Regions from separate parts of the Vibrio glycogenivorans genome, predicted to be linked through region 3. Evidence: predicted binding sites of a transcription regulator. Region 3 holds the regulator's gene; each other region holds the start of a gene.

The links. The regulator CRP, encoded in region 3, controls carbon source genes, mostly activating them, when cyclic AMP is high. The targets are predictions, from matches to a motif close to TGTGANNNNNNTCACA.
Region 1: the regulator CRP is predicted to act here: its motif matches at 2,598-2,613, upstream of mlc (sugar metabolism global transcriptional regulator Mlc).
Region 2: the regulator CRP is predicted to act here: its motif matches at 1,966-1,981, upstream of rppH (RNA pyrophosphohydrolase).
Region 4: the regulator CRP is predicted to act here: its motif matches at 1,261-1,276, upstream of ACSTTG_RS21955 (glycogen/starch/alpha-glucan phosphorylase).

Annotation. Positions count from the first base shown of each region.
Region 1 covers NZ_JBPVIS010000001.1:297,803-301,995, forward strand. The annotation lists gene ACSTTG_RS01290 (chemotaxis protein CheV) at 163-1,173, opposite strand; gene mlc (sugar metabolism global transcriptional regulator Mlc) at 1,306-2,523, opposite strand; gene ACSTTG_RS01300 (patatin-like phospholipase family protein) at 2,699-3,847, opposite strand; gene cydH (cytochrome bd-I oxidase subunit CydH) at 3,857-3,949, opposite strand; gene ACSTTG_RS01310 (porin family protein) at 4,097-4,193, shown strand, end outside.
Region 2 covers NZ_JBPVIS010000001.1:760,212-764,404, reverse strand. The annotation lists gene ACSTTG_RS03425 (NADP(H)-dependent aldo-keto reductase) at 1-139, opposite strand, end outside; gene ACSTTG_RS03420 (DUF6482 family protein) at 467-778, shown strand; gene mutH (DNA mismatch repair endonuclease MutH) at 790-1,455, opposite strand; gene rppH (RNA pyrophosphohydrolase) at 2,134-2,652, shown strand; gene ptsP (phosphoenolpyruvate--protein phosphotransferase) at 2,655-4,193, shown strand, end outside.
Region 3 covers NZ_JBPVIS010000010.1:95,193-99,385, reverse strand. The annotation lists gene ACSTTG_RS18510 (YheU family protein) at 1-199, shown strand, start outside; gene ACSTTG_RS18505 (phosphoribulokinase) at 279-1,148, shown strand; gene crp (cAMP-activated global transcriptional regulator CRP) at 1,385-2,017, shown strand; gene ACSTTG_RS18495 (DUF1338 domain-containing protein) at 2,102-2,905, opposite strand; gene astD (succinylglutamate-semialdehyde dehydrogenase) at 2,954-4,193, opposite strand, start outside.
Region 4 covers NZ_JBPVIS010000018.1:11,456-15,648, reverse strand. The annotation lists gene malT (HTH-type transcriptional regulator MalT) at 1-882, opposite strand, end outside; gene ACSTTG_RS21955 (glycogen/starch/alpha-glucan phosphorylase) at 1,457-3,910, shown strand; gene malQ (4-alpha-glucanotransferase) at 4,030-4,193, shown strand, end outside.

The DNA.
Region 1 (4,193 bases), on a different contig from region 3:
CATTAAAAGTATAGCACCCCCTTCGAGAGGCGAGATTGTCAATGCTGCGCTGATAAAACAACTCCCTCACTAGTGCTGAAGTGAAATATTTTTGGGTCAATATAAAAAGGCACCATGTACTGGTGCCTTTAGTCGTTGTTAGCTTTAAGTCAGCCTAGATAATCACAGAGAACCCGTGTAACCCCCACGATCTCCACTCGCTTCTCGCCTCTCGATTCTCGCCTCTGATTTCAAAACATCGCGAAGTCGCTGCTGCGCAGCATCAACCAAGAGATCCGGTTGGAATTTTGAGATAAATAGATTACAACCAACTTTGCGCACCATGGCCTCATTAAAGCTGCCGCTCAATGATGTGTTTAGGGTGATAAACAAATCCTTCATGCGTTTGTCACTGCGGATTTCATGGGTAAGCTTGTAGCCATCCATTTCAGGCATCTCCGCGTCCGTTATCATCATCAGTAACTCGCGGCTCGGGTCTCGGCCTTGGTCACACCACTGCGTCAAAAGCCTTAGAGCCTGTGCACCATCACAGCACTCAATGATCTCGATGCCGAGTTGAGATAGTGTCGCTTTGACCTGTGAGCGCGCGGTCGCCGAATCATCCACCACCAATACTTTTTGGCCTTGCATTGCCTCAGTCAGGCTTAAATCCAACACCTCTGCTGAGATGGTTGCATCGTACTCCACTATCTCTGCGAGGACTTTTTCAACATCAATGATCTCGACAATTTGGTTTGTGCCATTGTCTTCGACTTGAGTAATGGCTGTCAGGTAGTTATTTCGGCCAGTGGTTTTCGGTGGCGGCTGAATTTGGCTCCAGGCCGTATTGACGATATTGCGCACCTTGCCAACCAGAAAACCCTGTACTGAGCGATTGTACTCAGTAATGATCAGGTTTTGCTCATCACAACCAGAGTCTATAGACGACGGGAAACCAATGGCGGCTCGCAAATCAATCACGGGCACCGACTCACCACGCAGCGAGGCCACCCCTCTAATATTATGGTGCGAGCCAGGAAGTTGAGTCAGCAGAGGAACTTTCAAGACCTCTTTGACTTTGAAGACATTAATCGCAAAGAACTGGCGACTATTGAGTTGAAAGAGCAATAGCTCAAGACGATTCTCACCCACCAAATTGGTGCGCTGATCAACGGTATTAAGAACTCCAGACATAAGTCTCTCTTAAAATCTTGTTAGGTTACATCCATTTACTGATGACAATCTAACATGAACAAGAGAAGGGTGTTAAGTCACCGATTGCAACACAGTGCGCTGTGACGCGTTGTGAGCATGAGTTTGATGTTACTAGCCCTCAACCACGGTCATCAGCAACAGGCCATCATAAAGTGCTTGTTTGATCAGCGCCGCTCCTGGCATGGTGGCTTGCTTGTAGAATCGTGACTCCACCACCTCGAGCTCTCGGTGATACGCGGGTAGCGTTTGGCTCTCGATACATTTTTGTATCGCTGGATAGAGAATATCCTTTGCCTGATTGATGGCACCGCCAATCAGTATTTTTTCGGGATTAAACAGATTGATCACAATGGCAACGGCGGCGCCCAGATGCTGGCCTAGTTGCTCGACCACATCGATCGCCAGTTTATCGCCCTGTTCAGCGGCAGCGCAGATGCTCTCAACCGAAATCTCCTCCTCAAGTGCAAGGATAGAGGCCTCACCCGCGGCGATTCGCTCTGTCGCCTGTTCCCGGATGGCTTGGGAGCTCGCGACCGTCTCAAGGCAGCCTCGATTGCCACAATGACAGCGCTTACCCTCAGGATCGATCTGAATATGCCCCAGTTCACCAATGTTTCCGTGGCGCCCTTGCAACACTCGGCCATCGACAATAATCCCGGCCCCTAAACCATGGTGGATAGAGATCAGCACCGAGTTATCATTGTCTTGCGAGTGACCGTAGAGCTTCTCGGCAAGTGCCCAGGCGCGTGTGTCATTGGCGATAAACACCGGCAGACCCGTCACCTTGTAGATCTCAGGGCCAAGCGCGAGATTTTTGACGTTGTAGTGTGGCATATCCAGTACCACGCCCTGCTCTGAATTAACCGAGCCTGGTAAAGTGATCGCAATACTAGTGACTCGATCGAGTTGCTCTGCGTAGGTCTGAAAGAATTCATCTATCTCGTGGAGCAGACGAGCAAGAACATCGTCTTGGTCAATCTCGTGAATATCGATTTTGGTATCGATTAAGACCTCACCACCGAGTTCATGCAGGGCGATGGTCAGATAGCCTCGCCCAAGACGCATCGATAAAAACTGCCAACCCTCGTTATTGACTTGCAGTCCTACCGCCGGACGGCCACGGCTGGTCGCCTCTTGTACCGTGGTCTCATGGATCAGATGAGCCGCGATCAATTCGCGGGTGATTTTGGTGATACTCGCTGGCGCAAGCTCACTCTGTTTGGACAGGTCGATACGCGATATCGGCCCCCTTTGGTCGATCAGCTTATACACACGGCCAGCGTTTATCTGTTTTATGTGGTCAATGTGCCCAGGATGAGCCGTGTACATAGTGAACTCCTAAATCAATAACCTAGCAATTTTTTTACTTTGCGAAGTAATTGTGAAGTAGTTTAGCACTCATGCGTGATAAAAGTCACAAACAGTGTGTAATGTTTGCGCGGGCAATCAACATTCAGGTTGGGAGGTTCGCGGCAACTTAGTCACCAAACAACGATCAAACCAATCATTTTAAAGCAAAATTATCCGACCCACTGGCTAGTTTATTTGAACGCATAAAGATGTCCACAAAGCGATAACCAGCGTCTAACCCCAGTTGATAGTCGTAAATTAGGTCCTCTTTATCGCTCATCAGGGCGCTCGAGCGCAGAGGCTCAGCAGGCTTAATTTGAGCAACAAAACAATCATCTGGGGGGTTATTTAAGAACTGTTGGGTCAGGGAATAAGTTTGATAGTGAACCAAAAGCATGTCGGCAAAACCGCTGTCAAAACGATTGCCCAATAGATGGCTAAGTCGATAAAGGTCCTGGGCACCGAATAGCCAACGACCACCGTTGAGCTGAGCACGCCTGTCCGTCGCCCGGCGAACCTGCTTGATTTGGCCCACTTTATCGTTAACAAAACCACTCCAGGCTTGCTTCCATCGCTCCACCTGTTGCTCCCAATGACCATCGGTTGGCGATTGCTTAAGAAAGGCTTGAGGGGCGTGAAGTTTCTCTGCCAGCTCGAACTCTTGTGATTCGGTGCGGATCACCACAATCATTCTGGCATTATTTCGCCAAGCTTGTTGGACAGGGATTGCTGCCGACACGCCACCATCATAGAACTCGTGCCCCTGTACACTAACTGACGTTTTATACAAATACGGAATAGCGCAGGTAGCAAGCAAGACCTCAAACCAATTACCGCCAAGCATGTTTAAGTAGCGATCTTTGAGGGTGTTAGCACAGGTCACAGCGGCAAACGCCTTTCGCTCACCCAGTACCTGGCGGGCAAGATCAAGGTCTAGCTTAAGGGGAAAATGCTTTAATCGCTCAAATCCCCACTCTAGGTTCAGATAACGATTTTGCTTGAGAAAGCCTAGGAGACTGAAAAACTCGTCGTGAGTGGTCACATCGAGTAAAAACCTCCGACCTAAGGTGTGCTGCCTGCTAAGAAAGGCACAAAGGTTGACAGCCCCTGCTGAGGTGCCATAAAACTCATCAAACGGGTCGAAATCACTCATCAGAAAGGCATCAAGTACGCCAGCGGTAAAAATGCCTCTCTGACCACCGCCCTGGGCAATCAGTGCTGTCTTGCCAAGACTGTAGCGCCCAAACCGCCCCTGACTCAGCTCACTACTGAGATTGGAGACTGTGCCGAAATTGGCCCCCATGGTTAAACCTTAATTGGCGATCGCAACCACGCCAAAACCAATCAATACCGTAAAGATAACAGCAACGATCGCGATCGCAGCTCTAAGATCTTGATCCATCATTTTTGTTCCCCTTAAGTAAATTACATGCATACTAAATATATATGGCAGAACATTTATTGTTCAATAATACAGTGTAAGTTATTAACAGTTCTGATGTTATGTTCACAAATAAGATATAGCCTCTTTAATTACAGGGAAGCATGCACTATGAGTAATAACACCGCGAAGCCCTACTTATTCGCTCCTCTTCTTCTCATCCTTTTAGTGCATAGCACAACAGTGACAGCCGACGTCTATATCACGC
Region 2 (4,193 bases), on a different contig from region 3:
TAAAGTTGACCCCGCGCTCAAGCGCATAATCAAGCTGCGAGTGTGCCTCGGCAAGCGTATTTTGCTCACCAAAGGTCATAGTACCAAGACAAATCTTACTCACCTCAAGCGATGAGTGGGGGAGCTGAGTATATTCCATTATAAAACCCTCCTATTTAGGTTCGAGGTACGAGGACGGGCAGAGCCCTACGAGGTACGAGGGGTCTTACGAACGTGATGGGGTTCTCGTACCCGAAACGAAGTGGAACCCGCTCCTCTAATTTGGGTGCGAGGTTCGAGGACGGGCGAAACCCTGCGAGGTGCGGGGAATCTTGTGCACATGATGAACTCCTCGTACCCCGGAACGAAGTGAAACTCGCACCTCGGAACGAAGTGAAACTTAGTCTCAACTATAAGCGAAGAAATTCGTTGAGAAAAGAATCACCTTCGATTCCCTTGACTACAATAAAAAAGATGGAGGTGTGCAATGCAAAAACGACAACTCGATAAGTGGTTGCATGGTTATCACAAAGCGACGTATCGCACTCCTAAGGTCTTTGTGATTGGCTGTGCAGACCTAGCCAAATACCAAATTGCGGTGGAATACAAACACAAACTTGAGCCTGTTACGATTGATGATGAACCTATCCGTTTTGACTCCTTGGAGTTGGTCAAAGAAGAGTTGACCCGTCTCGGTCTCGATAAGGCCTATCTGCGTCTTCATAATGCCTATGATGAGTGCGGATCGAGCTCACCAGTGGGTTACAGTGATATTGAACTATCACTGATGACTCACTAGGTTAGATGCGCTTATGAATAGTAATTGGTGAGGATCTGAGCGGTAAATTGGGTGCGCAAATAAAACCCGCGAGGGCGGGTGCGGATCACTTTACCGCTTGCACCATAGGCCTCAGTGAGTGCCCGACCGTTCGCGGCCTTAGGCCGAAGCTGCAAGACTTCGCCATGCTTAGCGGTGACTTGCTCAATCCGGCCCAGCACGATCATATCCATCAACTCCTCCCAATCTTGGCGCAGCTGCTGCTCTTCTTCAGAGCTGGGTGACCAAAGGAGCGGTGCCCCCACCTTGCGCTCAGCTAATGGGATCTCGCGCTCTCCCTCGACGGGCACCCAAAGCACGCGAGAAAGCTTATTCCGCACATGGCTGCTCTCCCAAGTCAGGCCGTGCACGCCGATAAGTGGTGCTACACAGACAAACGTTGTCTCGAGTGGTTTGCCCTGATAGCTGATGGGAATGCTTTTTAATTCAATGCCCAGTTGTTCAAAGTCTTGTTGTGGCTTGCTGCCAGCAGTCGCACCTAAGTGCCATTCTAGCAACTGACCCACCCATCCCTTATCGCGAGTGAGATCATCAGGCACTGTCATCTTGGCTTGCTGCGCAAGCTCAGCAAAAGTGACCCCGGCCATCATCCATGCGCGCTCGAGCAGCTCTTGTTCGGTTTTGGGTTCAGGTTTCATATTCTAATGGGTAAATCGTTAAATAGGTAAATAGTCAAATGGGTAACGGTGATGTTGAAGGGGACATTTTAACAGATCGCTTGGTAGGGGAAAGCAAGGATTGGACGATCTGTTTACACTCAAAAGGCTCACATTACGTCACTCTAACGGCGAATTGACCATGGTTTTACTTAACTTATCCACAGCCTGTGCTTGGCGAGTTAACTCATGTATGAATTAACAGGGGTTTAATCACGATTAACTGCTTGAAAAAATGAAAATATCCTCATTTTATATCACCCAGTGTGGATAAAAACGTGGTTGGGTGTTTTTTGTGCAAATTAAGTGAGTGATAGCACAATAGTCAATAAATACAGTGAGAAGGAAAAGTGATTAGCGTAAGGCTATGAAATATATGACTTTTAACTTGTGGTTTGGATTTGGGTGTTTACGCTTTGGTGCGGTTTTAAGCAGTTATTACATTCCATACGGTTATTTTACACATGGTTATTCACAGAAAAGGTGAATAAATGTGGGCTAGGTCGCATTCTTGTGTTGATAAGTATTGAGTGGGCTAAAATTTATCCATATCTGCCTATGGTCCGCATAAATTATGCATTTATCACATTTGTGGGTTTGCTAGTGTTGGGGATATGTGGAAAAATCACTGTCATTAAAAATTTATTTTGAGGTTGGCCAGTGATCGATGGCGATGGTTACCGCTTAAATGTGGGAATAGTGATTTGTAACAACCATGGTCAGGTATTCTGGGCTAAACGATTCGGACAACACTCATGGCAGTTCCCCCAAGGGGGAATTGATGAAGGCGAGAGCGCAGAGCAAGCCATGTACCGTGAGTTATACGAGGAAGTCGGCTTAACAAAGAAAGATGTGAAGATCGTTGCAACTAGTCGTCATTGGTTGAGATACAAGCTCCCCAAACGCCTGGTTCGATGGGATTCAAAGCCGGTCTGTATTGGCCAAAAACAGAAGTGGTTTTTGCTGAAGTTGGACTGTGATGAGTCACGGATCAATATGCAGCGAGGAAACATGCCTGAGTTTGATGGGTGGCGCTGGGTAAGCTATTGGTATCCAGTGAGACAAGTAGTATCTTTTAAACGTGATGTGTATCGACGCGCGATGAAGGAGTTTGCCTCAGCAGCCATGCCATTTCATGAGCGTAAGCAGAAGTCCAAGCGCAAGCACCGACGGGGATAAATATGCTCTCTCAGCTAAGGGACATAGTTGAACAAGTATCACGGGTTGATGATCTCCAGCAGGCATTATCAATCCTAGTAAAACAGACTTGCAGCGCGATGAGTACCGAGTGCTGCACGGTCTATCTGGCTAATGAGGAGATGGAACGCCTCGAATTGATGGCCACCCAAGGCCTGACCTTCAAGGGCGACAGTGTCCACATTCGTTTCTCTGAGGGCTTGGTGGGCATGGTTAAGCGCACCGCTGAGCCGATCAATGTCGCCGAGGCCTCCAAACACCCCAGCTATAAATTCTTCCCTGAGCTTGGTGAGCAAGTTTACCAAAGCTTCCTCGGTACCCCGATCATTCACCGTAAGAAGGTGCTTGGTGTATTGGTGGTGCAGCAAAAGCAGCCACGCTTATTTGATGAAGCGGAAGAGTCTTTTTTAGTTACCTTATCCGCCCAGCTCGCGGTATTGATCGCGCATGGTCAAACGCTTGGCCATTGGTTACCAACTCAGAATGCGCGCACACTCAAGGGTGTCCCTGCTTCGAGTGGCGTTGCAATTGGCGAGTTTTGGCTCGATAACACTCAGCCAAGCTTGGCTGAGATTGCACCGGCCTCTTCAGTGGATATCGACCAAGAGCATGAACGCCTCGCCCTCGCGATGGAAGCGGCTCAGGCCGATTTTCGTCGGATGAGAAAAAAGCTGGAGGGGGAGATCACGTCTGAGGCGAAAGGGATCTTCGACCTGTTTACTCACCTGCTCAATGACCCGATGCTAAAGCAGGATCTGAAAAAGCATATCCAGAATCACGACCGTGCGGAATGGGCGCTGCGCCAAGTGATAGACTCTTATTCAAGTCGCTTTGCCAAGATGTCCGATCCTTACCTGAAGGAGCGCGCTCAGGATTTTCGCGAGCTGGGGCAGCGATTGTTGTTTTTCCTCCACAACACTGAGCAGACGCATCAAAGTATTGATAATCCGATTATCTTGGTGGTGCAGGAGCTGACCGCGAGCCTGCTTGCCTCTGTGCCCAAAGACAAACTACTGGCCGTGGTTTCGATAGAGGGGGCGGCGAACTCTCACGCCGCGATCTTGTCGCGGGCGCTGGGTATACCCGCTGTGATGGGGCTTGAGTGTGATATCAGTCAGCTCAATGGTCTTACCGGCATCGTGGATGGCTACAGCGGTAAGCTGTTTATCTCGCCAAATCAACAGTTGTTGCACGAGTATCGTGGCCTGTTGCATGAAGAGCGAGAGCTGGCGTGTATGGTCAGCAGCCACAGCGACAAGCCAGCAGTTACCGAAGATGGGCTCGGGGTGAATATCATGCTCAATTCCGGGCTCAGCGCCGACAGCAGCATCGCGGTGAATCAAGGGGTTGATGGTGTTGGCTTGTATCGTACCGAGATCTCGTTTTTGCTTCAGCACCGCTTCCCGTCTGAAGAGGAGCAGGAGGGGCAGTACCGGGCCGTGCTCGCTGCGTATCCAAACAAGAATGTTGTAATGCGCACACTGGATATTGGTGGCGATAAGGCGTTGCCCTATTTTCCGATT
Region 3 (4,193 bases):
GTGGCAAGAGATAGAGACAGAGACTCTAGATAACCTAGTGCGTGAGTTTGTGTTACGTGAAGGCACCGATTACGGTGCGCAGGAGATAAGCCTAGATCACAAGGTCGAGCAGGTAAAAGATCAGCTCCGTAACGGCCAAGCGGTGATCGTGTTTTCAGAGCTACATAACACCGTCGATATCCAAGTTCGAAAATTCTAATCCCGCTTCTCGCCATTTAACCATGGGTACGCTAAGGTTAGTTTCTCAAAAGATATAACTACTTAAGACAGGGAATGTCATGTCAGCTAAGCATCCGATTATCGCGGTGACCGGCTCCTCGGGCGCCGGGACGACCACCACGTCAGAAGCCTTTCGCAAGATGTTCAACATGATGGACGTTAAGCCTGCATGGGTCGAAGGCGACAGCTTTCACCGCTTTACCCGCCCAGAGATGGATGTTGAAATCCGCAAAGCGCGCGAACAAGGCAAACACATCAGCTACTTTGGCCCACAAGCCAACGACTTTCCGGCTTTGGAGCAGTTTTTTCGTCGTTATGGCGAGGAGGGACAAGGTGAGGTTAGGCGCTACCTACATACCTTTGATGAGGCGGTACCTTACAACCAGATGCCAGGCACGTTTACCCCTTGGCAGCAGCTCGCCGATGACACCGATGTACTCTTCTATGAGGGGTTGCACGGCGGTGTGGTCGATGGTGAGGTCAACGTCTCCAAGCACGTCGACTTTTTGATTGGCATGGTACCGATCGTCAACCTTGAGTGGATCCAGAAGTTTGTCCGTGACACCCGTGACCGTGGCCACTCGCGAGAGGCGGTGACGGACTCTATCGTGCGCTCGATGGACGATTACCTCAACTACATCACGCCGCAGTTTTCACGCACTCATATTAACTTCCAGCGTGTACCCACGGTCGATACCTCAAACCCACTTAACGCTAAGGGCATCCCGAGCCTTGATGAGAGCTTTGTCGTCATCCGTCTGCGCGGATTCAAGAATGTCGACTTCCCTTATTTATTGGCGATGATTGATGGCTCATTTATGTCGCGGCACAACACCCTCGTCGTGCCGGGAGGTAAGATGAGTTTTGCGATGGAATTGATCGTGCGCCCTATCCTGCAGCAACTGATCGAAACTGGGAAAATAGGATAACTGTGGCCATTCACCATACTGACTTCTCAGTACGTGATCAGGTGCACAAAATATGGGTAAATTTCGGTCAACTTACCCCATCAAAATCAAGAAATCGTCGCCGAAAAACGGTACTATCTCGTATGAATTACAAGATAGCTTGCAGCATGTGTCGTGAGCACTTATGCTACTATCCTAGTCAAGGCTTAGCGCAATATGGATAGCAGCAAGCATACCCTGCAGAGGAAGATATATTTATGGTTCTAGGTAAACCTCAAACCGACCCAACGTTAGAATGGTTCTTGTCACACTGTCATATTCATAAGTACCCATCAAAGAGCACGCTGATTCACGCTGGTGAAAAAGCAGAAACTTTGTACTACATCGTAAAAGGCTCTGTAGCGGTACTTATCAAAGATGAAGAAGGTAAGGAGATGATCCTTTCTTACCTTAACCAAGGTGATTTCATCGGTGAACTTGGTCTCTTCGAAGAAGATCAAGAGCGTACTGCTTGGGTACGTGCTAAATCACCATGTGAAGTTGCGGAGATCTCGTTTAAGAAATTCCGCCAGCTAATTCAAGTCAACCCAGATATCCTAATGCGCCTTTCTGCGCAGATGGCAAGCCGCCTTCAGGTGACAAGCCAAAAAGTAGGTGATCTGGCCTTCCTTGACGTAACTGGCCGCATTGCACAGACGCTACTTAACCTAGCGAAACAACCTGATGCAATGACTCACCCAGACGGCATGCAGATCAAGATCACTCGTCAAGAGATTGGTCAGATTGTTGGCTGTTCTCGTGAGACGGTAGGTCGCATCCTGAAGATGCTAGAAGAGCAGAACCTGATTTCTGCCCACGGTAAGACTATCGTGGTTTACGGTACGCGCTAAGCTAACCGCTGTAAAACCTTTAACACCAAGCCACCTCGGCTTGGTGTTTTTTATGCCCTTGCCAATCCCCCAGCAAGGGCATAGTTATTGATCGGTACTCTCAAAAATCTTATCTGCCGATGCGGCGACAAAGCCGGAATAAAGCCCACCACTCACGGTTGGGTAACGCTTAGCAAACTCGTAAAACCCTCCGGGTATCTCGAACTCTCCATCATCAAACGCCACCACGACTTTATCAGCCATGGTTGACGACTGCTCAAGCAACACATCCGGTGAGCCTTTCACCTCACCACCAGCTTGGTTGATGATAAATCCCGCTTCGACTAGATGCTGATTGACCTCACTCACCTCACCAAAGCGCTTGAGCTGGTTAACACTGACCGTAAAGTGATTGGCGCCATAACCGTGTGCCGCCAACCAAGCCGCATATTCACTTTCCTGTGCCAACTGCTGATAGTCACGGTAACTGAGCGACCATAATCGCCCCGCACAAAGGAACTCTGCACCCTTTAGTTTATCCACTTCGATCTGCGCGATTAACTTGGCCACAATCGCTTGCAGGGACTCGGAGCACTCTTGCACCTTGAGTTCACTGATAAACACCTTAGGCAGAGTTGGGTCTGGGTGCTCATAGTGCTTGGCGAACAGCTTCTTAGCGCTAAACAGATAGTCACCGCCGGGCTCATAACCCAGAGCCAAAAACGGCCTGGCCAGCGTCTCAAGACTAACCGGGTCAAGATCAAACGTTCTCAGTGCTATATGGTCGTTAATAAGTGGTGCGTCTTCTTCAAGCAACTGATGAATACGAGCCGCTGAGGGGCACAGGCGAGCCGTGTAGTCGCGCCATAGCCACTCAAACAGTGCGGTAACACGATTTTCAGGATGCATATAACCTCCTATCACCGATATCAAATAAGAATGCGCCGCACCAAGCTCTTAGCCTAAATCATCAAGATAAATACCTGGACTGAGCGTTGCAGGCAGCACTGGCTCATCGCCCTCCATCGAGGCCATCGGGTAAGCGCAGTAATCCGCGGCATAATAGGCACTCGGGCGTAAGTTACCCGATGCGCCGGGACCGCCAAACGGCGCGTCACCACTGGCACCAGTGAGGGGGCGATTACGATTCACGATCCCAGCGCGGATGTGGTCAATAAAGTAGTCCCACTCACCATCATCGGTTGAAATCAATCCCGCCGATAGGCCATAGCGAGTCTGATTAGCGATCGCCACAGCGCGCTCTAAATTATCGTAGCGGATCACCTGTAGCAGTGGCCCAAAGTACTCCTCATCGGGCAGCGCACCAATCGCGGTCACATCGATAATACCGGGAGAGACAAATGCATAGCCCAAGGACTTAGCCTGCAGCAGTGACTGTCCCCCCATGGATATCAGTTTATCGTGCTGCTCAAGGATCCGCTCGGCGGCTTGCGAGGAAATTTGTGGCCCCAAAAACGGAGCCGGATCATCGAACGGTGACCCTATAATCAGCTTGCTTGTCGCCTTAACAACCGCCTCGAGCAACTCATCGCCGCGGTCGCCATACGGCACAATCAATCGACGCGCACAGGTACATCTCTGTCCTGCACTCAGAAAAGCCGACTGCAGTATCGTGTACACACTCGATGACAGCTCACCAAACTGACTTGAAACCACCAACGGATTATTTCCCCCCATCTCAAGTGCCAACATTTTCTCCGGCTGACCTGCAAACTGGCGATGCAATAAGTGTCCCGTATCCGCACTGCCAGTAAACAGCACGCCATCAATTCCTTGTGCTTGCGCGAGAGCAACCCCAATGCCTTTGCCCCCTTGCACTAGGTTAATCACCCCGGCGGGTAATCCTGCCTCCTGCCACAGTTGCATCACGACCTCAGCGCTTTTCGGTGTCAGTTCCGAGGGTTTAAACACCACAGTATTACCCGCTAAAAGCGCAGGGACGATGTGCCCATTTGGTAGGTGTGCAGGGAAGTTATAAGGGCCAAATACCGCCATGACCCCATGCGGGCGGTGACGAAGCACAACTTGACTGCCATTGGCTTCTCGTTGATGTTGCCCAGTCCGCGCTTGGTAGGCCTGAATAGAAATGGCCACCTTGCCCACCATGGCGGCGACCTCAGTGCGCGTCTCCCACAACGGTTTGCCAGTTTCCTCAGCGATCACACTGGCGATGCGC
Region 4 (4,193 bases), on a different contig from region 3:
CGCATCCTCGCGCTTGGTCAGCGTGCAGACCAAGGTATCGTTGAAGTGATCCAGGACAGAACACTCAAGCAAGAACTGACGCGTCTCTTGATCAAGCAGGTCAAACACCTCTTCAATCAAGTAATCCCATAGGTGGGCGTGATTAAATTGCGAGACCGACTCAGCGGTTTGGGCCAGCGTGCGCTGCTGATGCTGGGCTTGAAGGGCAATCAACTGCAATGCAGATGGCCAACCTTCAACATAAGTACACAGATTGGTGGCGGTCATATCATCGATACCGTCATCCACACGTTGATTAAAGAAACGCGTTGTCTCTTCGGTATCAAACGCTAGCAGCTCATTGCCAATCTCAATCATTAGGTCACGCACACGCAGGTTAGCGGTGCCAAGTGGCGGCGCAGCGCGGCTGGTCACCACTAGGGTGAGGTTATCCGGCATGTGTTTGAGGAAAAAGCGCATCGATTCATGGATCTCATCGTCATTGATCAGATGATAATCGTCGATAACCACATAGCACTCCTCGCCAAAGTTACTCAACTCAGTGAAGACCTCACCAAATAGCGAGTGTAGCGAGGAGAACTGGCGCTTTTCCGCCAGCTTTTGTGCGTTTGGACAGCAGTTATGGGTGGCCTTGTTCAGCGCTTGAAGAAAATAGTTGATGAATCGAAACGGGTCGTTGTCGCTCTCATCGACGCTATACCAGCCGACATTATGCTTATCGGCGAGCCATTGTGCCGCCATCGTGGTTTTGCCATACCCGGCAGGAGAACGAAACAGGACGAGTTTGTAGCAGTTCGCACCTTGCAGTAAGTCGAGAACTCTTGGGCGGGCAATCGCATTGTGCAGGCGGCCCGGACGAGTTAGTTTTGATGGAATCCACATCGTGTTCTTACCCTAAGTATTTGCGCATCGTTTTGTCGATGTCTCTATTTTTTTGTTTTTAATCAATCACTTTTCTTTTTGCGAAAAATGTGATTAGACCAGCGTAATGACATGGTACTTAATTACGGTTAAGCGGCATATTGATCTAGCCCGCGTTTTTGCATCAATCCCTCTTATAACGCTATCTACGCCCCAAAATTGAGCTATTGGTCACAGATTGTGCAGTATTGATCTCTATATTTGAAATTGGTTGCACTGCTTTGATAGTTCAATAAGCCAGCAATAGGAATGTTTGTGATCAAGGTTGGAATTTTAGCCTTCACCACTTTGTCGCCGATTTTTCTGTTGTGAAAACAAATTGATGATTAATTGAACACCAGTGTGATCAGTCTCAACACAAAATTGGCAAAAAGTGGCCCTAGTGCGATTCGGATCACTTTATTGACAGAGTAATAGGCTCTACGCCCTGTATTCTCCTCCTATCCTCCGCCTCTAACGGGAGGATGTTTTGCTCAAGGGGAGAATGCACGATATGCGGTAGATGGATTAAAACCAAATAAGTGAGATTTCTGTAATGAAACCTACTCAACAACAAAACTTCGATAAAGCTGCATTTCAAGCTGACGTTAAAAAACACCTTTCAGCAACTTACGCAACGACAGTAGAAACTGCTTCGCCACGTGCATGGTACCTAGCAATGGGTCGTGCGCTAGCTGAGCTAACTACTTTTGACTTGCTACAAACTGAGCAAGATCCAAAGATCAAGAACGCAAAAAGCGTGAACTACCTATCTCTAGAGTTCCTGATTGGTCGTTTGACAGGTAACAACCTGATCAGCATGGGTCTTTACGAAGAAATCACGGAAGCCATGGAAGAGCTAGGTCAAAACCTAACTGACCTTCTAGAAGAAGAGCGTGACCCATCACTGGGTAACGGTGGTCTAGGTCGTCTAGCGGCTTGTTTCATGGATTCTTGTGCAGCGCAAGAGTACCCAACAGTGGGTTACGGTCTGCACTACGAGTACGGTCTATTCAAACAGTCATTCGAAGACGGTCGTCAACAAGAAGCGCCTGATGCATGGCGTTGTGTTGAGGGCTACCCTTGGGAAGTCGCTCGTCCAGAGCTGGCGCAAGAGATCGGTTTCTTTGGCCGCGTTGAGGTTGTCAACCAAGATGGCAAAGAAGTACGTAAATGGGTACCGGGCATGACCGTAAAAGCGATGCCATGGGATCTACCAATTGTCGGTTACGAGTCAGACACAGTTTACCCACTGCGTCTTTGGGAATGTCAGGCGATTGCCCCATTCTCACTAGAGAGCTTTAACAACGGTGACTACTTCGAAGCGCAGCACGCGCTGATCGATGCGGGTAACATCACTAAAGTTCTTTACCCGAACGACAACCACGAGAAAGGTAAAACACTGCGTCTAATGCAGCAGTACTTCCACTCTGCGGCATCGGTACGCGATATCCTACGTCGTCACGAAGCAGCGGGTTTCACGCTACAAGACCTGCCTAAGCAAGAGACTATCCAGCTTAACGATACGCACCCAACGATTGCTATCCCAGAGCTTATGCGCATCCTTATCGATGAGAAAGGCCTATGCTGGGAAGAGGCGTGGGAAATCAGCTCGAACACGTTCGCTTACACCAACCACACTCTACTGCCAGAAGCACTAGAGACTTGGTCTGAGTCACTGATCCAGCGTCTACTTCCTCGTCACATGGAGATCATTTACGAGATCAACCACCGCTTCCTAAAAGAAGTTCGTGCAATGTGGCCTGGCGATGTTGAGAAGCAGCAGAAGCTATCGATCATCCAAGAAGGTTTCCACCGCATGGTGCGCATGGCGAACCTATGTGTGATCGGCTCTTACGCAGTCAACGGCGTAGCAGCACTGCACTCAGAATTGGTTAAGAAAGACCTATTCCCAGAGTTCCACGCGATGTACCCAACGCGTCTACACAACGTGACAAACGGTGTCACGCCACGTCGTTGGTTGAAGTTCTGTAACCCAGGTCTGTCTGCACTTATCTCAGAGAAAATTGGTACTGAGTGGCCTGCAAAACTTGAGCAGCTAGAGGCGATTGCTGAGTTTGCAGAAGACGCTAAGTTCCAGAAAGAGTACATGGCCGTGAAGAAGCAAAACAAACAGCGTCTGGCTGATTGGGTTGCTGACAACATGGGCATCGAGCTAGACACTAACGCTATCTTTGACGTGCAAATCAAGCGTCTACACGAGTACAAGCGTCAGCACCTAGACCTTATCCACGTACTGTCTCTGTACCACCGTCTACTGAACGACCCAACGTTCGACATGGTCCCTCGCGTTGTGTTCTTCGCAGCGAAAGCAGCACCAGGTTACCACCTAGCGAAAGAGATCATCTTCGCTATCAACAAGGTTGCTGAGAAGGTGAACAACGACCCACGTCTAGGCGGCAAGCTGAAAGTAGTCTTCATTCCTGACTACCGCGTGAGCATGGCGGAGATCATCATCCCAGCAGCGGACGTGTCTCAGCAAATCTCAATGGCGGGTAAAGAAGCTTCAGGTACGGGTAACATGAAGATGGCACTTAACGGTGCACTGACTATCGGTACGATGGACGGCGCGAACGTTGAGATCCGTGAAGAAGTGGGTGATGAGAACATCTACATCTTCGGTCTAGACGTAGATGGCGTTAACCGCGTGAAAGCAGCCGGTTACAACCCATTTGATTACTACCACGCAGACCCACTACTGAAAGCGTCGCTAGACCTACTACTAGGCGATGAGTTCACTCCAGGTCAACCAGGTCTACTACGTGCCACGTACGACAGCCTGCTAGACGGTGGTGACCCATACCTATGTCTTGCTGACTTTGCTTCTTACGTGAAAGCGCACGAAGCGATGGACGCGCAGTACCGCGACCAAGCTGGTTGGGCGAAGAAAGCTATCTTGAACACGGCGCTAGTCGGTAAGTTCAGCTCAGACCGTTCAATCCGTGACTACGTGAACAACATTTGGAAACTAGAAGCGGTTAAGCGCTAATTTCTTAATGATATTGATAGCCAAGGCGGAAACGCCTTGGCTCTATAACTTGCAACAATTTTCGACCAACCTTGGTCAAACCCTACAGGAAGAAGGTCTGCAGTCCTTCGGAGAGAGCGATGAAAGAACAAAGTGTATTAAAACAAGTCGCTGAAATGGCGCGTTTAGCCGATAGCTACGTCAGTGCATGGGGCGATGAAGCCCAAGTGGAGGAGGAAACTCTACGTCGGCTACTAGCCTCGCTTGGTTACGATACAACCAATGATGAAACTTTGCTTAAGTC